4 regions of the Caulobacter sp. ALps2 genome follow, and region 1 is predicted to be linked to each of the others. Evidence: predicted binding sites of a transcription regulator. Region 1 holds the regulator's gene; each other region holds the start of a gene.

Region 1 (5,387 bases):
AGGTCGTTGACCGCAAGCGCCGGCGCACCCAGGGCGCGCTCGAGTCCGCCGCCCGCAACGCCTCGTCGCCGCGGGGCTTCAAGCAGGCCCTGATCGCCGGCCACGCGCCGGGCAAGCTGTCGCTGATCGCCGAGATCAAGAAGGCCTCGCCATCCAAGGGCCTGATCCGCGCCGACTTCGATCCTCCGGCCCTGGCGCGCAACTATGAGGCCGGCGGCGCGGCCTGTCTGTCGGTGCTGACCGACGGCCCCAGCTTCCAGGGCGCCGACGCCTATCTGATCGACGCCCGCGCGGCGGTCAGCCTGCCCTGCATCCGCAAGGACTTTCTCGTGGATCCCTGGCAGGTGGCCGAGAGTCGCGCCCTGGGCGCCGACGCCATTCTGGTCATCCTGGCCATGATCGACGACGTCCTGGCCGCCGAGCTGATTAGCGAAGCCAAGCGCCTGGGCATGGACGCCCTCGTGGAAGTTCACGACGAGGCCGAGATGGAACGCGCCGGCGCCTTGGGCTCGGATCTCGTGGGCGTCAACAACCGCGACCTAAAGAGCTTCGTGGTCGACCTGGCCGTCACCGAGCGTCTCCAGGCCCAGGCCCCCAAGGACGCCCTGCTGGTCACCGAAAGCGGAATCTTCACCCATGACGACGTGGTGCGGATGGAAGCCACCGGCGCCAAGGCCATGCTGGTCGGCGAAAGCCTGATGCGCCAGGCCGATGTGACGGCGGCGACCAAAGCCTTGCTCGGCTAACGGATCGGGTACGCGCCATCTGGCGTTTTCCGCCTCGCCCGCTCACAGTCCGCTCAACAAGAAAGCCGCCGCGCCACGACGCCGGCGACGCCACGCGAGGAAGCGCGCATGCATTGGGTCGCCCGCGTGGTGAATTGGTCCCTCGTCGCCTTCTTCAAGCGCGAGGGCTGGACGATCGAGGGCTCGGCGTCGACGACGACCCGCAAGTTCGTGATCATCGCCGCGCCGCACACCAGCAACTGGGATTTCGTCTACTTCCTGGGCGCGGCCGACGCGCTGAACCTGAAGCTCAGCTTCATGGGCAAGGCCTCGCTGTTCCGCTGGCCATTCGCGAGGCTGATGAAGGACCTGGGCGGCGTGCCGATCGACCGCTCCCAGTCGCGCGACACGGTCCAGGCCATGGCCGACGAGTTCGCCCGGCGCGACGAATTCATGCTGACGATCGCGCCCGAGGGCACGCGCGGCAAGGCGGGCGGCTGGAAGACCGGCTTCTACAACATCGCCCTGAAGGCCGGCGTGCCGATGGTGCCCGGCTTCATGGACTACAAGCGCAAGGTCGTGGGCCTGGGCCCGGCGATGACGCCCAGCGGCGACTACGAGAAGGACCTGGCGGTCCTGGCGGCGTTCTACGCGCCCGTCACGCCCAAGCATCCGGACCTGAAGACTATTCTCTAGCGCGCCACGATTTAGCCAAGCTCGGCGTCCTAACCTTAGCTTGAGCCAAGCATGGGGACGGCGATGCGCAAGTGGACTGAAGGTCTGATAGAAGCCGCCAAGACGGCCGCCATCGTCCTGGTGGTGTTCCTGGTCCCACGGACGGTCTTCTGCCAACCGTTCACGATCCCGTCCGAGTCAATGCAGCCCACCCTGCTGGTTGGCGACTACATCCTGGTCTCCAAGTATCCGTACGGGATCAGCCGTCACTCGATCCCGCTCAGCCCGCCGGTCGGCCATGGCCGTCTGATGGGCCAGGCGCCCGTGCGCGGCGACATCGTGGTTTTCAAGAAGCCCAGTGACGGCCGCACCGACGTGATCAAACGCGTCATCGGCCTGCCCGGCGACCGCATCCAGATGAGCGGCGGCGTGGTGCGCATCAACGGCGCGGCTGTTACCCAGACCCTCACCAGCGTCGACGCCGAGGGCTCGCCCCGCGCCTGGCCGATCCCGGTACGCCACCTGCGCGAGACCCTGCCCAACGGTCGCACCTACGCCACCAACAGCTTCGGCGCCGAGACCCTGGCCGCCAATACCGGCGTCTACACCGTGCCGGCCGGCTGCTATTTCGTGATGGGCGACAATCGCGACAACTCGCTGGACAGCCGCTTCAATCCCGGTTCAACGCCAAAGGGCTACGCTTCCTGCGCCTGGGACGTCGCCCGCGACGCCGACCTGCCGCCGGAGCTGGGCATGGGCTTCATCCCGGCCGAAAACCTGGTCGGCCGCGCCGAGCGGGTGCTGTTCTCGTGGAACGGCCACGGCCTGCGCCTGGACCGCACCCTTAAGGCCCTCCCGGCGCCCAAGGTTGGCTGATCTCACAACCCCCGCTAGGGTCCGCGCCACTTCGGATTGACGGGGAATCGGATGCAGGCCCTCCTGACGACGCTACGCAAGGTGACGCCAGCGTCGCTGCGTCCGGTCCTGGGCCGCGTTCGCCGCGCCCTGACGGGCGGCCCGGACGCCGTCGCCGCGCCTCAAGAGATGTGGCATCTGGTCGGCGCCGCCGACGCCGACTACGTGCGCGTGGGCCAGCAGTTCAAGCAGCTGTTCCTCGAGGCCGGTCTGCGGCCCCATCACGCTATCCTCGACGTCGGCTGCGGCATCGGTCGCGCCGCCGCCCCGTTGGTCGACTATCTGGACGAGAACGGCCGCTACGCCGGCTTCGACGTGATGGCCCAGGCCATCGCCTGGTGCCAAGCCAACCTGGCCGTCGGCGACCCGCGCTTCACGTTCACCCACGCAGACATGCACAGCGACCGGTACAATCCGGCCGGGTCGCAGCCCGCCAGCGCATTCGTCTTCCCGTATCCTGACGCCAGCTTCGACTACGTGTTTCTGGGGTCGGTCTTCACCCACCTGCTGGCCGCCGACCAGGCCCAGTTCGCCCGCGAGATCGTCCGCGTGCTCAAGCCCGGCGGCATCAGCATCGTCTCCTGGTACCTGCTGGACGAGGAATCGCGCGGGAACACCGGCAACAGCCAGATCGTCTTCGACTTCATCCACCCTCTGGACGGCTGCTGGACGGCGACGCCGGACCTGCCCGAGGCGGTGATCGGCTACGACATCGAGACCGCCCTGGCCCAGTACGACGCTCTGGGCATGGACGTGATCAACCAGGCCCTCGGGGTGTGGCGCCGCCAGCCGATCCAGGACCAGGACATCGTCCTGGCCCGCAAGCGCGCCTGAAAGCTTTCGTTAAGCTTTTGATTCTGGCCGACATTTACCCTACCGGCCAAGCTAGCTATTGATTTTCCTCGCCTTTCTCCGGCGAACGACGCTCGACTTGACTTTAACGCGGAACGCCTAGAGAACATTCAAAAGGTTTGCGGTTTGTTCCGCGCTCCAGCCGAGGTTCACATGCTCACCCGCAAGCAGCACGAACTGCTGATGTTCATCCACGAGCGGATCAAGGAGACCGGCGTCTCCCCGTCCTTCGACGAGATGAAGGAGGCCCTGGACCTGGCTTCGAAGTCGGGCATTCACCGGCTGATCACGGCCCTGGAAGAGCGCGGCTTCATCCGCCGCCTGGCCCACCGGGCCCGGGCGCTGGAGGTGGTGAAGCTGCCGCAACAGGCCACGACCGCCGCGCCGCCCAAGGGCCGGGGCGCCTTCCGGCCGCAGGTGTTCGAAGGCGGCGGCTCGCCCCCGCCCGCTCCGGCCGCGTCCGCCGCGCCCGCCAATGACAGCCGCGAACTGCCGATCCTGGGCAAGATCGCCGCCGGCACCCCGATCGACGCCATCCAGCACGAACGCGAGCGCCTGCCGGTGCCGGAAGCCATGCTGGGCAATGGCGAGCACTATGTCCTTGAGGTGCAGGGCGACTCGATGATCGAGGCCGGCATCCTCGACGGCGACTACGTCATCATCAAGAAGGGCGACACCGCCACCTCGGGCGAGATCGTCGTCGCTCTGGTCGGCGAGGAAGCCACCCTCAAGCGCCTGCGCAAGAAAGGCGGCTCGATCGCCCTGGAAGCGGCCAACCCCAAGTACGAGACCCGCATCTTCGGCCCCGACCAGGTCGAGGTGCAGGGCAAGCTGGTGGGTTTGATCCGCCGATATCACTGAGTTTATCCCCGGCGAAAGCCGGGACCCAGACGACATCTGGAATTGGCCCCGACCTCAGACGAGGTTCGGGGTCTTTTCGTATCTAGCGCCTTCATTCCCGCCCCGAACAGAAGATCGGAAGGTCCGCTTCCGGCGCCGGCGTCCGGCTTTGTCGGTAACGGTATATCCCCTCATTTCAGGGCCGGAATGACGGATGGTGAGTTGGAAGGCTACAGCCGCCCCTCCTCCGCCAGCCGCTTGGCCGCCTTGTCGAAACCGGCCCAGGCCGCCGCCGCCAACGAGGCGCCGGTGCTGACCCGGCGAACGCCCAACGCGCCGAGGCTCTCGACCGACATGTCCGGGCCCCAGAACAGGACGTTGACCGGCTTGGGCGCCACGGCCTGAACGATGGCCCGGATCTCCTCGGGAGCGGTGACCGCCGGGGCGTACAGGCAATCGGCGCCAGCCTCGGCATAGGCCTTCAGACGCTCCACGGTCGGGGCCAGGTCACGAACGCCGCGCAGATACCCCTCGGTGCGGCCGACCAGGATCACGTCCTGCCCCGAGGCGTCGATGGCGGCGCGGGCGGCCTTGAGGCGCGCGACGGCGACCGGCGGGTCGTAGAGCGCCGAGCCGGACCAGTCCTCGATCGACAGGCCCGCGACGCCGGCCTGGATGGCCAGGGTGACGCTCTCACCGACGCCCTCGGGCGTGTCGGCGAAGCCGGCTTCGAAGTCGGCGTTCACCGGCAGGTCGGTGGCCGCGCACAGCATTCGCAGGTGGTCGATGACCTCGTCACGGGTGATCTGGCCGTCGTCCTTGCCCAGGGCCCAGGCCGCGCCGGCGCTGGTCGAGGCCAGGGCCTTGAAGCCCAGATTCCGCAGGCGTTTGGCGCTGCCGGCGTCCCAGGGATTGGGCAGGGCGAAACAGCCCTCGGCATGCAGGGCGCGGAAAGCGGCGCGGCGGGCGGCGAACGGGTTCGACATCACGGATTCTCCAGAAGACGGAGCAAGACCTAGCCGCCGCTCGTGACATCAGGTGTCAGCAGGCGACGGCTCCAGGGCCGCTCGCCCCGCAAGGGCTGAGCCCAGACGATGCGCCAGCCGTCGGGCCGGCGATAGAGTTCGGCCGCCCCGCCGCGCGCGAAATCCTCGGCCGCCAGCAGCACCGCGTCGGCGCACAGCGGCGGCACGCGCGGCGGCGCGGGACCTCGGATGACCACGACCTCGCTGGCCACGCACATGCCAGACAGGGTCTCGGCGTCCGGTGTCTTCCGGCTCCAGGCTAGGGACAACCGCACCGGCGCGCCCAGGGCCGGGGCGCAGACCCGCTTGTCGCAGGCATAGAGGCTCCAGGTCGCCGGCTCCAGGCCGCGCCGCC
Region 2 (5,387 bases), 280 kb from region 1:
CGTCACCCATCTGGCCTTCTACACCGGCTGGCCCAATGCGGTGTCGTCGCTGGAGGTCATCGAGAAGGTGTTCAACGACCGCGGCGTCGACATGGCCGCCCTGCGCGCGCCGACGGCGGCGAGCCTGCCCCTCCCTGCCTCGGACCCCGCTCGGGCACAGGCGGTGACGACGACGGTTGGTCCCGTGGCGCCCAAGTTGGCGGCGCTGACCAACGACGTGCTGTTCGGCGATCTGTGGCGGCGACCTGACCTCAGCCCCCGCGACCGCGGCCTGGTGACCATCGCGGCGCTGGCCGCGAACGGCGATGAGGGCGGCCTAGCCTTCCACATCCAACTGGGCCTGCGAAATGGCCTTACGCGGGCGCAGATCGGCGACGCCCTGACCCACCTTGCCTTCTATGCCGGCTGGCCCAAGGCGATGGGCGCGGTCGCCGTGGCCGACAAGGCGTTCAAGGGCCTGGACGCTGCGACCGCGTCACCCTCCGCGGAAGGCGTCAAGCTCACCTCGCCAGGCGTGCAACCGACCCCCGGGCCAGCCACGAACTTCACCGGATCAGTCATGGTGACCTCGCCGTTCAAGGGCAGCGGGGAAGCGCGGCTGGGCGGCGCCACCGTCACCTTCCAGCCGGGCGCCCGGTCCAACTGGCACACCCATCCGCTCGGCCAGCTGCTGATCGTCACGGCGGGCGAAGGCCTGGTCCAGGCGCGGGGCGAACCCGTCCGGCGGGTCAAGCCCGGCGACGTTGTCTGGACCCCACCTGGCGTCAAGCACTGGCACGGCGCGACGCCCGCCAGCGCCATGACCCACGTGGCCGTGGCCGAGGCCCTGGAAGGTGCGAGCGTGGCCTGGCTGGACCCGGTGACCGACGCCGAGTATCGCGCGCCGTCCCAATAGCGGGGCCCTCGAACCCACCCTCGGGGCGACGACATAGCCCCAGTCCACGATGGTGTTCCCGATGACCAGCGGCGGCATCGGCAAAAGGGGGCGGCAGTTCCTTGGCGCTTCGGCGCTCGTCCTTTCAGGCTCAGTCCTCGGAGTTTCGGCAATGAGCACGACCTCCGCCGCGGCGGCGGCCGAAACCGGCAATCCCTTCACCCTGATCTACCCCTGATTTTTTCCTCCACGCGGAGCTAGAGTCCGCCTCTTGAGAGGACGGACATGAAGCGAGCGAGATTTACGGATGAGCAGATCATCGGGATCCTCCGGGAGAACGAGGCCGGGGCGAAGGCGGGTGATTTGGCCCGCAAGCACGGCGTGTCGGAGGGCGCCATCCACGCCAGGAAGGCCAAGTTCGGCGGGATGAGCGTGTCGGAGGCCTAGCGGCTGAGGGCGCTAGAAGACGAGAACCGGCGGCTCAAATCGCCGTTGACCGGCGCCATGCTCGACAGGGCGGCGTTGAACGAGCCGCTCAAAAAATGGTAGGGCCCGCCGCCATGCGCGAAGGCGTCGCCCATCCGCGGACGGTGTTCGAGATCAGCGAGCGACGGACCTGCTCCATCGTCAAGGCGGACCGCAAGGTGGTGCGCTCTTGGTGGATTTTCCCCACGTTATCGCGGTCGATCTCGAGGCGGCGGATGCAATAAAAAACGGCCGGCTCCAAAGGGAACCGACCGCTATTTACAATTCTAGCCTTGTTCGGCTCTAGAACGGGATTTCGTCGTCCAGGTCAGCCGAGAAGCTCTCGCGCGGACCGCTGGGCTGGCTGCGCTGGCCGCCGCCTCCGAAGCTGGAACCGCCGCCGCCCGAATAGCCACCGCCGTACTCGTCACCGCCGCCGGCCGAGGCGCCCGCGCTGTCGCCGCGACCGCCAAGCATCGTCAGTTCGCCACGGAACTTCTGCAGCACGATCTCGGTCGAGTACTTCTCGACGCCGGTGTTGTCGGTCCACTTGCGGGTCTGGATCGCGCCCTCGATGTAGACCGTCGAGCCCTTGCGCAGGTACTGCTCGGCCACCTTCACCAGGTTGTCGTTGAAGATCACCACGCGGTGCCACTCGGTCTTTTCCTTGCGCTCGCCGCTGGTGCGGTCGCGCCAGGTTTCCGACGTCGCGATGCGGAGATTAGCGACGCGGTCGCCCGAACCGAGGCTGCGGATCTCGGGATCGGCCCCGAGATTGCCCACCAGAATGACCTTGTTGACGCTGCCAGCCATCGCTCGCCCTTGCTCTCGCCCGGCGACCCTCGCGCCGGAATCTGAGGGCGGACGTTAACGAGAGCTTACTTCGGACGCAAGTTTTGTTCTTGCAACGTTCTTGTGGACGGGAAAAAGGACTGTGGAAGGACAAAGCGTCCCTGCCCTCTCGCTCAGGCTCTACTGGGCAGGCTCGCGGCGGATGGCGCCCGGCACGGCCAGGCGGCCGTCGCCAGTGCGCACCAGCGACATGAAGCGCGGGCCCTCATAGGTCTGGCCGACGTAGATGCCTTCTTTTTCGAGGAAGAGGAACGAGCCTTGATAGGCGCCGACCATGCCCTGGCTGTTGGACTGGCCCATGCGGACGAAGCGCATGCGCATTCCCTCCAAGGCGGCGGCGCACAGCTCCATCTGAGCCACGTTACGTTCCACAGGATTGTAGCGGAGCGTGCCGTCCTTGTTGGTGGCCACCTGGAAGCAGACACCCTGCTCGAACGGCGCCTTGGTCTGCTTCTCGCATCCCACGAGCGCGAGGCTGGAGACGGTCAGGATGGCGGCGGCGGCGAGGACGGCGTGCTTCATGGATTACACTTATAAAACCTATCAGCCGTTCGGGATAGAGCAGTTGGGGCCCTGATCAAACGCGGTGTGGAAGCTGCGGTTGTCCGACGAGATCTCGACGCGCCCAGGCACCAGGCGCAGGGTTTCCTCGCCCCAGCGGCCATACGTGGCGCCGCCCGACCGCTCGCAGCGGCCGCCGAACAGCTGCTGGGCGCAGGCGTTCAGGGTGATGTCGCCTGGCAGCCGTCGCCACTCGTTGCCGGCATAGCGCCAGCAGGCGGCGAGCGGGGTGTTGCTCGAGACGTTCGTCGGGTTCGATGGCGCGGACGGGTTCGACGGCGTGGCTACCGGCGGCGCGCTGACGGTCGGGGCCGGCGGCAGCGGGGTCAGAACGGTGCCGGCCTGGTCGGCGGCCGCCAGGGCGCCGGTCTCGTCGACGCCGACGTCCAGGGCGCCGGTGGCGACACCGTTCTTCTTGGCGCATTCGGCCAGGGTGATCTCGCCCGCGAAGGTCCCGCCCACGAAGCAGCGCAGCGGGCGCGCCGGGTCCAGCTTGGAGTCGTCGTCGCGTCCGGTCTCGACGATCAGGCCGCCGCGCGAGGCCGGCGGCTCCTCGGCCGGCTTCTTGTCGTGGCCTGACATCAGGGCCACGGCGATGCCAAGACCGGCCAGCAGCGCGAGCGTCGCGCCGCCGCCGATGATGATCCGTCGATCTTTCAGAAAGTCCATGGTCCCTGGCTACGACGCGTCGATGACGCTTTCAAGCTCGGCGACCTCGGAAAAGGATTAGCCACCGCCCGTTAGGCGGCTCAGGGCTGCTTGATAGTTCGAGATCTGGGCGGTCAGATAGGCCGGCACCGTGCCGTTCGTCTTGCCCGAGCTCGAGCCGTCGTCGCTCTTGATGCCCATGGCGGCGTCGGCGATCTCACGATAGGCGCTGCGGATCGCCGACATGGCGCGGGTGATCACGACATTGGCGTTCTTTCGCCCCGCGTCAGAGGTCAGGTCCAGCTCCGGCGGCAGTTGCAGGCCATACATCGGGCCGCTGCCGTCGGCCGAAACGGTCTTGCCGTCATCGGTCTTGGTGGCGCGCACGACCCCGCCGACCAGACCGATCGACTTCAGCACGTCGGTGCCGCCCTTGCCCGCCACGACCTCGATCGTCGAGGTGTTCGAGGCGGGGCTAATCTTCAGCACGCGGCTGTTGCCGTTCGACACGACCTCGACCTTGGCGCGGTAGCCCGAAGCCTTCTTGACCTTGTCGGCCAGGGTCTCGAGCGTGTCGTTGGCGTCGATCTTGATTGTCGTCAGCGTGCCGCGCTCGCGGGTGCGGATCTGGAAGGTGTCGCCAGCCCGCGCCGCGGTGGCCGAGACGATGCGGTCGGACTGCGAGAAGTCCATCTTGCCGCTGGGCAGGCCGAACAGGTCCAGGCTGGAGGCGCCCGCCGAGGACACCGCGACCGAGGTTGGGGTCGCGTAGCCGTCCTTGCCGGTCAGACGCTGACTCCAGTCGACGGCGCCGGTGCCGACGTTGAGCTGGGCGATGTAGCCGTCCTTGCTGCCGACCGTCGATTGGCCATCCAGATTGGCGCCGGCCGAGCCGACTACCCAGGCGGCGCCGTTCTTGACGTCGAAGCCGGTGACCGTGTCGTCGCCGGCGCCGCCGTAGTAGGTCATCGCGTCGCCGCCGCTGTCGGCGAGATCCAGCGACATGCGGCCGACGAAGGCGTCCATGCCGCCCGACGCGCCGGTCGTTCCACCGCCGATCGACATCGAGCCATTCGCCGTATAGCCGCCGACATAGAGCTGACCGCCGTCGATCTTCAGCCCGACCATCTCGCCCCCCTTCAACGAGCCTAGGTCGCGAACAGCGCCGGCGGTGACGGTGGCGGTCTTGGTGTAGGTGACCGGCACGCTCTGGTACGCGCCGTACTGGTCCAGCTTTGTGACGTTCTCGGTGACGACGTTCGGCGTCACATCGAAGCTGCGAAGCATCGCCTCGCCGTTCTCCTTGGAGCCGACGATGACCTGCGAGCCGTTGACGACAATGTCAGAGACGGAGTCGTTCTCGGCGGTGCCGAACTTCTGGGTGAACAGCGCCTTGGGTTGGCCGCTGGCGTCCGTGGCGAAGGCCGATAGATAGGCGTCATAGCCACCGCTTGGGTCCGTGCCGACCGCGCCCGGCAGATCCGACTTCGCACGACCGCCAACATAGAGGACGCCGTCCGACCCGAAGGCCAGGGCTGTGGCTTCGTCTTCCTGCAGGCCGCCGCGGCGCACCGTCCACTGCTCGTCGCCCTTGGCGTCGTAGCGGGTGACGAAGCTGTCGGTGGTGGTCGAGCTGTCGCCGTTGTTGATCGGGCCGTTCACGGCGCCGGCCAAGCGACCACTGACCGAGCCGGCCACCGCGACGCTGCCGTCGTCAGCGACCGCCAGCGACAAGCCGTTGGCCTCATCGGTCGCGCCTAAGGTGCGAGCGTACAGCAGGTGACCAGCGCTATCATACTTGAGCAGGGCGACGTCGCTCTCGCCCTTGATGACCTGACCGTTGAGGTCGGTCTTGCCGTCGACCTCGGTGGCGACGTCGGCCAACATGTAGATCGAGCCATCCGCGCCGGTCACCGACTTGCGGACACTCGAGATCGTACCTTGCAGGGTTTCGGTGAAGACCTTGCCGCCAGGCGCGCCGGCGTTG
Region 3 (5,387 bases), 1.3 Mb from region 1:
GCCTCGAGGAAGTCGGCGTCGTGGCTGACGACCAGCAGCGCCCCGTCGTAGCCCGACAGCGCCGCCTCGACGGCCTCGATCGAGGCCAGGTCCAGGTGGTTGGTCGGCTCGTCCAGGATCAGCAGTTGCGGCGGCGCGGCGGCGCTGAGCACGCAGGCCAGCGCCGCCCGCAGGCGTTCGCCGCCGCTGAGGGTCCCGGCCACCTGGTGCGCGGCGGTGTTGCGGAACAGGAACCGAGCCAGGGCCGCGTGGGCGTCGTTCTGGGTGGCGCCCGGGTTCAGCCGGCGGAAGTTCTCCAGGATGGTCTCGTCGTCGTTCAGCAGCGCCGCCCTCTGGTCCAGCAGGGCGACGGGCGCGGACAGCTTCACCGCGCCGGAGGTTGGCGAAAGGTCGCCGGTGGCCAGGCGGATCAACGTCGTCTTGCCCGCGCCGTTCGGCCCCGACACCGCCACGCGTTCGGGACCGGCGAGGCGTAACGACAGGCCGTCGATCACCGGCGTTCCATCCGGCCAGGTAAAACCGACGTCGTCAAAGGTCAGCACCGTCCGCCCTTCAGGCAAGCCGCAGGACGGCAGGTCGAAGCCCAGCGTCCGGGCGCGTTCGACCCGAGCCTCGGCCGAGGCCCTCGCCTCCGCCGCCTGGGTCGCCAGCTTGTCGGCCAGCTTGCCTTCGCGCGCGCCGCTCATTTCGGCGCGCTCGGCCATCATGCCCAGAACGATCTTGGGCGTGCCGCCCCGGTCGGCGAACTTGCGGCCGGCGGCGTCGCGGCGGTCCTTGCGCTCGCGGGCGACCTGGGCCTCGCGCGCGACACGGCGGACCTCCTTCTCGGCGTGGTCCAGATCGCGCTGGGCGGCCTGCGCCTCCTCGGCCTTGCGCTCGGCAAAGAGATCCCAGCCGCCGCCGTACGAGCGCGCGCCCAGCGACGACAGCTCGACGATCCGGTCCATGCCGCGCAGCAGGCTCCGGTCGTGGCTGACCACCACCGCGCCGCCGCGCCAGCGCGACAGCACGCGGGCCACGATCGCCTTGGCCTCGGCGTCCAGGTTGTTGGTCGGCTCGTCCAGCAACAGCACGTCCGGCCGCGCGATCAGCAGTCGCGCCAGGCCCGCCCGCGTCGCCTGGCCGCCCGACAGCGCCGCCGCCGGCCGCTCGACGTCGAAGCCCGCCGCCAGGCCGACATCGGCCAGGGCCTGGTCCAGCCGCCCCGGCAGGTCCCAGTCAGCCTCGGAGAGGTCGGTCTCGTCGCCCTCCCCACGCTCGATGCGCGACAGGCGATCCCAGTCGGGACCCACGCCCAGCAGGTCGACCAGACGCGCGCCTGCGGAGACGTCCGGCGTCTGGTCCAGGGTCGCGACCGTCCCCGTCCGCGTGACGGTCCCGGCCAGCGGCGGACGCGCGCCGGCGATCAGCGCCAGCAAGGTCGACTTGCCCGCGCCGTTACGCCCGACGAGGCCGATGCGCTCGGCCCCGATGGACAGGTTCAGATTTTCGAAGAGCAGCCGGCCGTCAGGCGTGGCGGCGGAAACGGCATCCAGAGTGACGAAGGACATACGAACCCACGGTCAGGGAAACAGGAAGGACGAAGCGGTCTTCCGGCTTGCTGATCATGGGAGCCTCCATCGGTTGGGAGCCGGGCTTCTACGCCCGCGAACGCGGCTTCGCAAGCTGAGCCGGACCGCAAGGATCGGGTGTCGCGTCCGGGCGGCCGGCGCGAGAACCACCTCAACAGAGGAGTTCCCCATGGCCTACGCCGTCACCAGCCTGCCCGCCGAACCGTTCGCCCCGCTGTTCGCGATGGACGACGAAGCCCTGGCCGCGCACGGCGCGCGCCGCGTCATCGCCGATGTCGCGCGAGGCTTTCCCTGCCGGGTCAGCCTGGATGACGCCGAGCCGGGCGAGACCCTGATCCTGGTCAATTACGAGCACCAGCCGGCCCAGACGCCGTTCCGCGCCAGCCACGCCATCTTTGTCCGTGAGAATGTCCAGCCCGTCGCCATGGTCGACACGATGCCGCCGGCCCTTCAGCGCCGCCTGCTGGCGCTGCGAGCCTTCGACGCCGACGGCATGATGCTGGCCGCCGATATCGTCGAGGGCGCTCGGGCCGACGCCTTGATCGCGAGATTGTTCGAGGACGACAAGATCGCCTACCTGCACGCCCACTACGCCAAGTGGGGCTGCTACGCGGCGCGGATCGACCGGGCCTAGTGAACCGCCCCTAGGGCGCCATGTTCCGCAGGACCCAGACCAGCGAGCCGATCCCGCCGCAGAAGACCATCATGTCGATGATGATCGAGCGCGGCTTGGCGCCCTTCAACGCGTCGAACGCGTCCTGCTTGGCTTCCTGCTTTCCGCTTTCGGCCTTCTTGGCCATGGCTCGGTCCTTCTGACGTCGAGCCCCCGCCCGATGGTGGCGGTTTAATCATGCGTGGACTGAAGAACCCGCTTCCAAACAGGGTTTAGGGAGTACGAACGGTCAAGGTCAGAAGCAGCCGCCCTCGCTTAGCCTGGGTGGCGGGCCGCCGGTGGAGAGGTTGCGCTCGGCAAAGCCGGGCGTGCGGCCCCGGCGGTAGTCGCGGCAGCGCTGCCCGCGCGGTTCGTCGAAGCGTTCCGGCGGCTTGGGTTCGGGAATCTCCCACTTCCGCTCGTCGATCGGGCCGATGAAGGAGGGCGACGGCCGCTTGTCGGCCTTGCGCCCCCAGCCGTTGTAGCAGGCCTCCTTCTCCTCCGGCGTCATGTGCTCGTTGCCGAGGCCAAGGCACGCGCGCTTGAGCCGGCCGGTTCCCATCGAGGCATTGCCTTCCAGCAACCGCCAGCGGCCGACGACCTTGGGGTCGACTCTCCACTCAGGATCGACAACAGGCGCGGACGGCGCCGACAGCGCGACGGCCGGCGGCCCCTCGCCTTCCGATGTCGCCGTCGAGGCCGGCGCCGCCCGAGCCGCCGATCGCGCTCCGGCCGCCGCCTGGCGATGTGGCGAGGCCCGCTTCCGCGGCCTCTCCAGCTCCAGGACGATCACCGGCGGCTCTTCCAGTGGCGGCGGCGGCTCCTCGATCAGCACCAGCGCGCCCAGGATCAGGCCGTTGACCAGCACCCCGCCCGAGGCGGCGAGCCATCGCCTGGTCCACACGCCCCGCCCCATCCCGCCACCTCTGGTTAAGCTGGGAAGGGACGACGCGCGCGAATGGCGCCGCTTTCGAGGCCTTCCGGCGCCCTATTGGCGGCGCCGCTGCTGACATCCGCTGTCAGCAGAAACAGCCCCTCGCACGCGCGACATTTGTTCGCATCTTGTTCTTGTGTTAATTCGCGCTTCGAGCCCTACATATAGCCGCTGCGCCGCCACCAATCGGGCGGCCCAACGTTCCGGAAAACATGGCTGAGCAACTGAACTTCATCCGCGTTCGCGGCGCCCGTGAGCATAACCTCAAGAACGTCAGCGTCGACATCCCGCGTGGCGAGCTGGTCGTGCTGACTGGCCTGTCGGGCTCGGGCAAGTCGTCCCTGGCCTTCGACACGATCTATGCCGAGGGCCAGCGTCGCTATGTGGAAAGCCTGTCGGCCTACGCGCGTCAGTTCCTGGAGCTGATGAGCAAGCCCGACGTCGACCTTATCGAGGGCCTGTCGCCGGCGATCTCGATCGAGCAGAAGACCACGTCGCGTAACCCGCGCTCGACCGTCGGCACGGTGACCGAGATCCACGACTACATGCGCCTGCTGTGGGCGCGGGTCGGGGTTCCTTACTCGCCCGCCACCGGCCTGCCGATCGAAAGCCAGACCATCAGCCAGATGGTCGACAAGATCACCGCCCTGCCCGAAGGCACGCGTCTCTACCTGCTGGCCCCCGTCGTTCGCGACCGCAAGGGCGAGTACCGGAAGGAGATCGCCGAGTGGCAGAAGGCCGGCTTCCAGCGGCTGAAGATCGACGGCGAATACTATCCGATCGAGGACGCCCCGGCTCTCGACAAGAAGTTCAAGCACGACATCGACGTGGTCGTGGACCGCGTGGTGACCAAGCCCGACATGGAACAGCGGCTGGCGGACTCCATCGAGCAGGCCTTGCGCCTGGCCGATGGCCTCGCCGTCGCCGAGTTCGCCAATATCGAGGAAGGCGAGAAGGAGCCGAAGCGCATCCTGTTCTCGGAACGCTTCGCCTGCCCCGTCAGCGGCTTCACGATCGCCGAGATCGAGCCGCGCCTGTTCTCGTTCAACAATCCGGCGGGCGCCTGCCCGGTCTGCGACGGCCTGGGCGCCAAGCTGGCCTTCGACGCCGACCTGGTGATCCCCGACAAGGACAAGAGCCTGCACAAGGGCGCGGTCGCGCCTTGGGCCAAGGGTCCGTCGCCGCTCTACACTCAGACCCTGCAAGCCCTGGCGCGCCACTACGGCTTCTCGATGGACGAGGCCTGGTACAAGCTGTCGCCCGACGCGCGCGACGTAGTGCTGAACGGGTCCAAGGGGACCAAGATCAAGTTCATCTACGACGACAACGCGCGCAAGTACGAGGTCGAGAAGCCCTTCGAGGGCGTGCTGCCGAACCTGGAACGCCGCTGGCGTGAGACGGACTCCAGCTGGGTCCGCGAAGAGTTGGGCCGCTATCAATCCGACACGCCCTGCGAGACCTGCCACGGCAAGCGCCTGAAGCCCGAAGCCCTGGCCGTCAAGATCGACGCCATGGACATCGCCGAGGTCTCGATGCTGGCCATCCGTCCGGCCCGCGACTGGTTCGCGAGCCTGGAAGGCAAGCTGACCGACAAGCAGATGGAGATCGCCCGGCGGATCCTGAAGGAGATCAATGATCGCCTGCGGTTCCTGGTCGATGTCGGCCTCGACTATCTGAACCTGTCGCGCGGCTCGGGCACCCTGTCGGGCGGCGAGAGCCAGCGCATCCGCCTGGCCAGCCAGATCGGCTCGGGCCTGACCGGCGTGCTCTATGTGCTGGACGAGCCGTCGATCGGCCTGCACCAACGCGACAACACCCGCCTGCTGACCTCGCTGCAGGGCCTGCGGGACCTGGGCAATTCGGTGCTGGTCGTCGAGCATGACGAGGAGGCGATCCTCACCGCCGACTACGTGATCGACATGGGCCCGGCCGCCGGCGTCCATGGCGGCGAGATCGTCGCCGAGGGCAAGCCGGCCGACATCATGGCCAATCCCAAGAGCGTCACGGGCATGTACCTGACCGGCGCGCGCGAGATCGAGGTGCCCGAACAGCGCCGGCCGATCAACAAGAAGAAGATGCTGCGGGTCATTGGCGCCACCGGCAACAACCTCAAGAACGTCACGGCCGAGATCCCGGTCGGGACCTTCACCTGCATCACCGGCGTGTCGGGCGGCGGCAAGTCGACCTTCACGATCGAGACCCTGTACAAGGCCGCCGCGCGCCGCCTGAA
Region 4 (5,387 bases), 1.2 Mb from region 1:
GCTACTACAACTCGCCTTCGCTGGATGGTAAGCGCCCGGGCATCTACTGGATCAACCTGCGCGACACCAAGGAGCAGGCCAAGTACACCCTGACCACCTTGACGGTGCACGAGGGGGTCCCGGGCCACCACCTGCAGCTGTCGATCTCGAACGAGGCCAAGGGCCTGCCCATGATCCGCAAGATCATCGGCTTCTCTGGCTACACCGAGGGCTGGGCGCTCTATTCCGAGCAACTGGCCGTCGAGATGGGCATCTACAAGACCGACCCGCGCGGCCACATTGGCATGCTGCACGACGCCCTGTTCCGCGCCGTGCGCCTGGTGGTCGACACCGGCATGCACCACAAGAAGTGGAGCCGCGAGCAGGCCGTGAAGTACATGGCCGAGACCATGGGCGACGAGGAAAGCGGCTCGATCACCGAGATCGAACGCTACGTCGTGTGGCCGGGCCAGGCCTGCAGCTACATGATCGGCAAGATCGTCTGGCTGCGCGTCCGCGAAAAGGCCAAGAAGGCGCTCGGCAAGAAGTTCGACATCCGCGAGTTCCACGACGCGGGTCTGCTCTCGGGCATGACCCCGCTGACCACCCTGGAGCGCGTGATCGACGACTACATCGTCAGCAAGGGCGGCAAGGCCTAGTCGTCCATAAAGCCACCGTCATCCCGCGAACAGGTCGCGGGATGACGGTGTATTTCACCGAGACGCGTGAGGCCTATCCCCAGCTGTCCGAAGCGCCCGCGCGGCGCGCCACGGCCTTGGTCGGCGCGCTGGGGCGCAGGGCCGGGGCGGGCCTGTCGGCCGGCTTGCCGTACAGCCAGCCCTGGGCGAAGTCGACGCCCGCGGCGCGGACGATCTCCTCGACCTCGACGGTTTCGACCATCTCGGCCACCGTGCGGATCTTCAGGTCCTTGCACAGCTCGACCAGCCGGCGCACCAGCGCCCCGTCGCGACCGTTGTCGGCCAACTCGCGGACGTAGCGGCCGTCGATCTTCACGATATCCAGCGACAGCTGCTGCAGATAGGCGAACGAGGACGAGCCCGCGCCGAAGTCGTCCAGACACACCAGCGAGCCCATGCCGCGCAGGCTCTGGATGTGCTGGTTGGCGGTGGTCAGGTTGTCGATGGCGCAGGTCTCGGTGATCTCGAAGATCAGCCGACCCTTGGCCTCGTCGTGCTTGGCCAGCAGCCGGCCGACATGGTCGACGAAGGCGTCGTTGCCGATCGTGCGGCCCGAGACGTTCACCGCCAGGCGCAGCTTGCGCTCCTGTTCGTTGGCCAGTTTCTTGACCGCCATCTCCACGATCGCGTGGTCCAGCTCCTCGATCAGGTCGAATTCCTCGGCCATCCGGATCAGGGCGAACGGACTGCCGCCATCCTCGAAACGGACAAGGGCCTCGTGGTGATGGGCCAGGCCCGTCGCCAGCGACACCACCGGCTGGTAGGCCAGGGTGAAGCGGCGCTGGCTGACCGCCACGCCCAGGGCGCCGGCGCGGGCCAGGGTGCGCTTGACCGAGCGGTTCATCGCCTCCGACAGGGTCATCGGCGGCATGTCCTTCAGGCCCTCGCGCAGGAAGTCGTCGAGAGCGTAGCGCAGGGCCCGCATGGCGCGGGCGCCGCCGCCGGCTTCCACCGGCACGACGTGGGCGCTGGCCTCGGCGCTGACCATGCGGGTCAGGCGCTTGACCATGTTCTCGGGCCGGTCGTCGCGCTGGCGCAGAAGAGCGAAACGGTCGGGCGACAGGCGGGTGGCGGCCGAGCCGCCGTGCGACTCGGCGCGGACGGCGCTGGCGACGCGGACGTCCAGGGCCTGGGCCTCGCTGGGCGTCAGGCCCTCGCGCATGGCGCCGAGGCCGGCGAACTCGACCATGGCCAGTTCCAGCTCGAGGCCGGTGACGCGGGCGGCCTCGAACAGGCCCTGGGCGATATCGTCGAACGACTCGCGCGGCTGCAGGCTGTCGGCGGTGAGGGGAGGGCCGGCCGACTGGGCGGCGGTGACCGAGCAGGAGATGCGGCCTTCGTTCTCCGGCAGGGCGCGCAGGATGACCCGGACGCAGAGCTCCTCAGGCCCGGCCAGGCGCAGTACGACAGGGCCGCGGCGGATGCCGTCGTCGGCGCAGCTGATCATGGCCTCCATCAGCGGACGGTCGTCGGCGTGGAACAGGTCGGACCAGGCCTGGCCCATCAAGCCGGCCTCGCTTTTACCCATGACCTTCTGCGCGGCGCCCAACGCCAGGCGCACGCGTCCGCTCTGCAGCTCGACGAGAAGATCGGCGCTGGCGAACGCCAGGCCCAGAAGGCGACGCGGATCGATGGACAAGTCGGCAGTCCCCCCAGAGAACCGGGCCCCCAAAACAGGTGGCCAAGCTGGCATGACGGGACTTAAAGAGCGGTTTCGGCCAGGGGCGGGCGATGTTTTATCCGGTCCGATGGGGTGCGGCATTATGACCTACGACAGAAACGGTCGTTTCTTGACGTGAGAACATCTTGCGAACCTGGAACAAAGCATGTACGCCTTAGTCATGTTCCACAGGTCGTTGGAGCACGGCGCGGGAAGCGCCGATCTGGCGGCCGGAATCATGGGATAGAGGGCGGATCAACATGACAAGTCAGGCGGCATTGAAACTCGTGGGCAAGGAAGAAGGCGACAAGCAGCGCGCTCTGGAAGCGGCGCTCACCCAGATCGACCGGGCATTCGGCAAGGGCTCGGTCATGAAGCTGGGCGAGAAGGGCAAGGTCGAGATGGAATCCGTCTCCACCGGCTCGCTGGGTCTCGACATCGCCCTGGGCATCGGCGGCCTGCCCAAGGGACGCATCATCGAGGTCTATGGTCCGGAAAGCTCGGGTAAGACGACCCTGGCCCTGCATGTGGTGGCCGAGGTCCAGAAGGCCGGCGGCACCGCCGCCTTCGTCGACGCCGAGCACGCGCTGGATCCGTCCTACGCCTTCAAGCTGGGCGTCAATCTCGACAACCTGCTGGTGGCCCAGCCCGACAACGGCGAGCAGGCCCTGGAGATCACCGACACCCTCGTGCGCTCGGGCGCCGTGGACATCGTCGTGATCGACTCCGTGGCGGCCCTGACGCCGAAGGCCGAAATCGAAGGCGAGATGGGCGACAGCCTGCCGGGCCTGCAAGCCCGTCTGATGAGCCAGGCGCTGCGCAAGCTGACCGCCTCGATCAACAAGGCCAACACCATCGTCATCTTCATCAACCAGATCCGTCACAAGATCGGGGTGATGTACGGCAGCCCGGAGACGACCACGGGCGGCAACGCGCTGAAGTTCTACGCCTCGGTGCGTCTGGACATCCGTCGCACGGGTTCGGTGAAGGTCCGTGACGAGATCATCGGCAACAACGTCCGCGTCAAGGTGGTCAAGAACAAGGTGGCCCCGCCGTTCCGCGAGGTCGAGTTCGACATCATGTACGGGGAAGGCATCTCCAAGCTGGGCGAAGTCATCGACCTGGGCGTCAAGGCCGGGATCATCGACAAGGCCGGCTCGTGGTTCTCGTACGGCAGCCAGCGCATCGGCCAGGGCCGCGACAATGTCCGCGAGTTCCTGAAGACCAACCCCGACATCGCCGCTTCCATCGAGGCCGCCGTCCGTAAGTCGTCGCAGAAGATCGAGGAAGAGCTCCTGGTCGGCGGCCCGGAAGAGGGCGACGAGGAATAGGCCTCAAGGTTTCGCGGCCCTCGCCCGACCCCGGGCGTCCCCGCCTTCAACACGCTCGCGGCCGGACCGCCGCGAGGGCCGCGATTGCAGGCCGCCTGGACCCCATGCCAGGCGGCCTCTTCTTTGATCCTCCCCGAAAAGGGGAGATGGCGCGAAGCGCCGGAGGGGAAGAGCAGGGCGGCTCAAACAAACCTCGTCATCCCGCGCTTCATGCGCGGGACCCATCTGTCCGCCGCGGGGCGGTGCGGAGTTGGTCTCTTACGTGGAAGCTGACCCATGGGTCCCGCGAGCAAGTCGCGGGATGACGGCTGGAGGGCTGGTTGAGCAGAACCCAGCCTCCGAACCCGCCCTTTTCCGCTCCAACCTGGGCTCCCATCTGTGGATCGGTTTCCCCTTCGCCAAAAACCGCGCTATGCAGCGCGCGACTCCCGGCCGCTCGCCGGACGCTTAAGACTTGAGACGCTCATGCCCAGCTTGAACGAGATCCGCAGCACCTTCCTCGACTACTTCGGCAAGGCCGATCACGCGGTGACGCCGTCGGCGCCGCTGGTGCCGCAGAACGATCCGACCCTGCTGTTCGTCAATGCCGGCATGGTGCCGTTCAAGAATGTGTTCACCGGCGCCGAGACGCCACCCCATCCGCGCGCGGCCAGCTCGCAGAAGTGCGTCCGCGCCGGCGGCAAGCACAACGACCTGGACAATGTCGGCTACACGGCCCGCCACCACACCTTCTTCGAGATGCTGGGCAACTTCTCGTTCGGCGACTACTTCAAGGAACAGGCCATCCATCACGCCTGGACCCTGCTGACCCGCGACTTCGCCCTGCCGAAGGAAAAGCTGCTGGTCACGGTCTACCACACCGACGACGAAGCGGCCGACCTGTGGAAGAAGATCGCCGGCCTCTCCGACGATCGCATCATCCGCATCCCGACCAGCGACAACTTCTGGTCGATGGGCGACACCGGCCCCTGCGGTCCTTGCTCGGAAATCTTCTTCGATCACGGCGAAGGCATTCCCGGTGGCCCTCCGGGCAGCCCCGATGAGGACGGCGACCGCTTCATCGAGATCTGGAACCTCGTGTTCATGCAGTTCGAGCAGCTGGCCGGCGGCGAGCGTGTCTCGCTGCCCAAGCCCTCGATCGACACCGGCATGGGCCTGGAACGCGTCGCGGCCGTGCTGCAGGGCGTGCACAACAACTACGACGTCGACCTGTTCAAGAGCCTGATCGCGGCTTCGGTCGAACTGACCGGCGTCAAGGCCGAGGGCGACCAGGCTCCGTCGCACCGCGTCATCGCCGATCACCTGCGCTCGTCGTCGTTCCTGCTGGCCGATGGCGTGACGCCGTCCAACGAAGGCCGCGGCTACGTCCTGCGCCGGATCATGCGCCGCGCCATGCGCCACGCCTATCTGCTGGGCGCGCAAGAGCCCCTGATGCACCGCCTGGCCCCGACCCTCGTGGCCGAGATGGGGCAGGCCTATCCGGAGCTGCGCCGCGCCGAGGCCTCGATCGTCGAGACCCTGCGTCAGGAAGAAGAGCGTTTCCGCGTCACCTTGGGCCGCGGCATGGGCCTGCTGGACGAGGCCACCGCCAACCTGACCAGCGGCGGCGTGCTGGACGGCGACACCGCCTTCAAGCTGTACGACACCTACGGCTTCCCGCTGGACCTGACCCAGGACGCCGTGCGCGCCAAGGGCCTGACCGTCGACACCGACGCCTTC

What was found. The regulator LexA, encoded in region 1, represses DNA repair genes until DNA is damaged. The targets are predictions, from matches to a motif close to ATGTTCNCNANNTGTTCT.
Region 2: ssb (single-stranded DNA-binding protein) is a predicted target of LexA. The motif match lies at 2,236-2,253, and genes of this name have one in related genera.
Region 3: uvrA (excinuclease ABC subunit UvrA) is a predicted target of LexA. The motif match lies at 3,275-3,292, and genes of this name have one in related genera.
Region 4: recA (recombinase RecA) is a predicted target of LexA. The motif match lies at 2,476-2,493, and genes of this name have one in related genera.

What each region holds. Positions count from the first base shown of each region.
Region 1 is NZ_CM178743.1:4,177,749-4,183,135, forward strand. It holds gene trpC (indole-3-glycerol phosphate synthase TrpC) at 1-746, shown strand, start outside; gene ACW173_RS19730 (lysophospholipid acyltransferase family protein) at 855-1,421, shown strand; gene lepB (signal peptidase I) at 1,485-2,276, shown strand; gene ACW173_RS19740 (class I SAM-dependent methyltransferase) at 2,328-3,149, shown strand; gene lexA (transcriptional repressor LexA) at 3,321-4,028, shown strand; gene ACW173_RS19750 (isocitrate lyase/PEP mutase family protein) at 4,238-4,993, opposite strand; gene ACW173_RS19755 (ComEC/Rec2 family competence protein) at 5,023-5,387, opposite strand, start outside.
Region 2 is NZ_CM178743.1:3,896,340-3,901,726, reverse strand. It holds gene ACW173_RS18520 ((R)-mandelonitrile lyase) at 1-895, shown strand, start outside; partial or broken gene ACW173_RS18515 (transposase) at 1,160-1,527, shown strand; gene ssb (single-stranded DNA-binding protein) at 1,643-2,152, opposite strand; gene ACW173_RS18505 (hypothetical protein) at 2,312-2,713, opposite strand; gene ACW173_RS18500 (hypothetical protein) at 2,735-3,421, opposite strand; gene ACW173_RS18495 (hypothetical protein) at 3,479-5,387, opposite strand, start outside.
Region 3 is NZ_CM178743.1:2,885,555-2,890,941, reverse strand. It holds gene ACW173_RS13755 (ABC-F family ATP-binding cassette domain-containing protein) at 1-1,550, opposite strand, end outside; gene ACW173_RS13750 (hypothetical protein) at 1,507-1,620, opposite strand; gene ACW173_RS13745 (DUF1203 domain-containing protein) at 1,741-2,205, shown strand; gene ACW173_RS13740 (hypothetical protein) at 2,216-2,371, opposite strand; gene ACW173_RS13735 (hypothetical protein) at 2,480-3,127, opposite strand; gene uvrA (excinuclease ABC subunit UvrA) at 3,370-5,387, shown strand, end outside.
Region 4 is NZ_CM178743.1:2,964,594-2,969,980, forward strand. It holds gene ACW173_RS14125 (DUF885 domain-containing protein) at 1-638, shown strand, start outside; gene ACW173_RS14130 (sensor domain-containing phosphodiesterase) at 712-2,316, opposite strand; gene recA (recombinase RecA) at 2,598-3,668, shown strand; gene alaS (alanine--tRNA ligase) at 4,134-5,387, shown strand, end outside.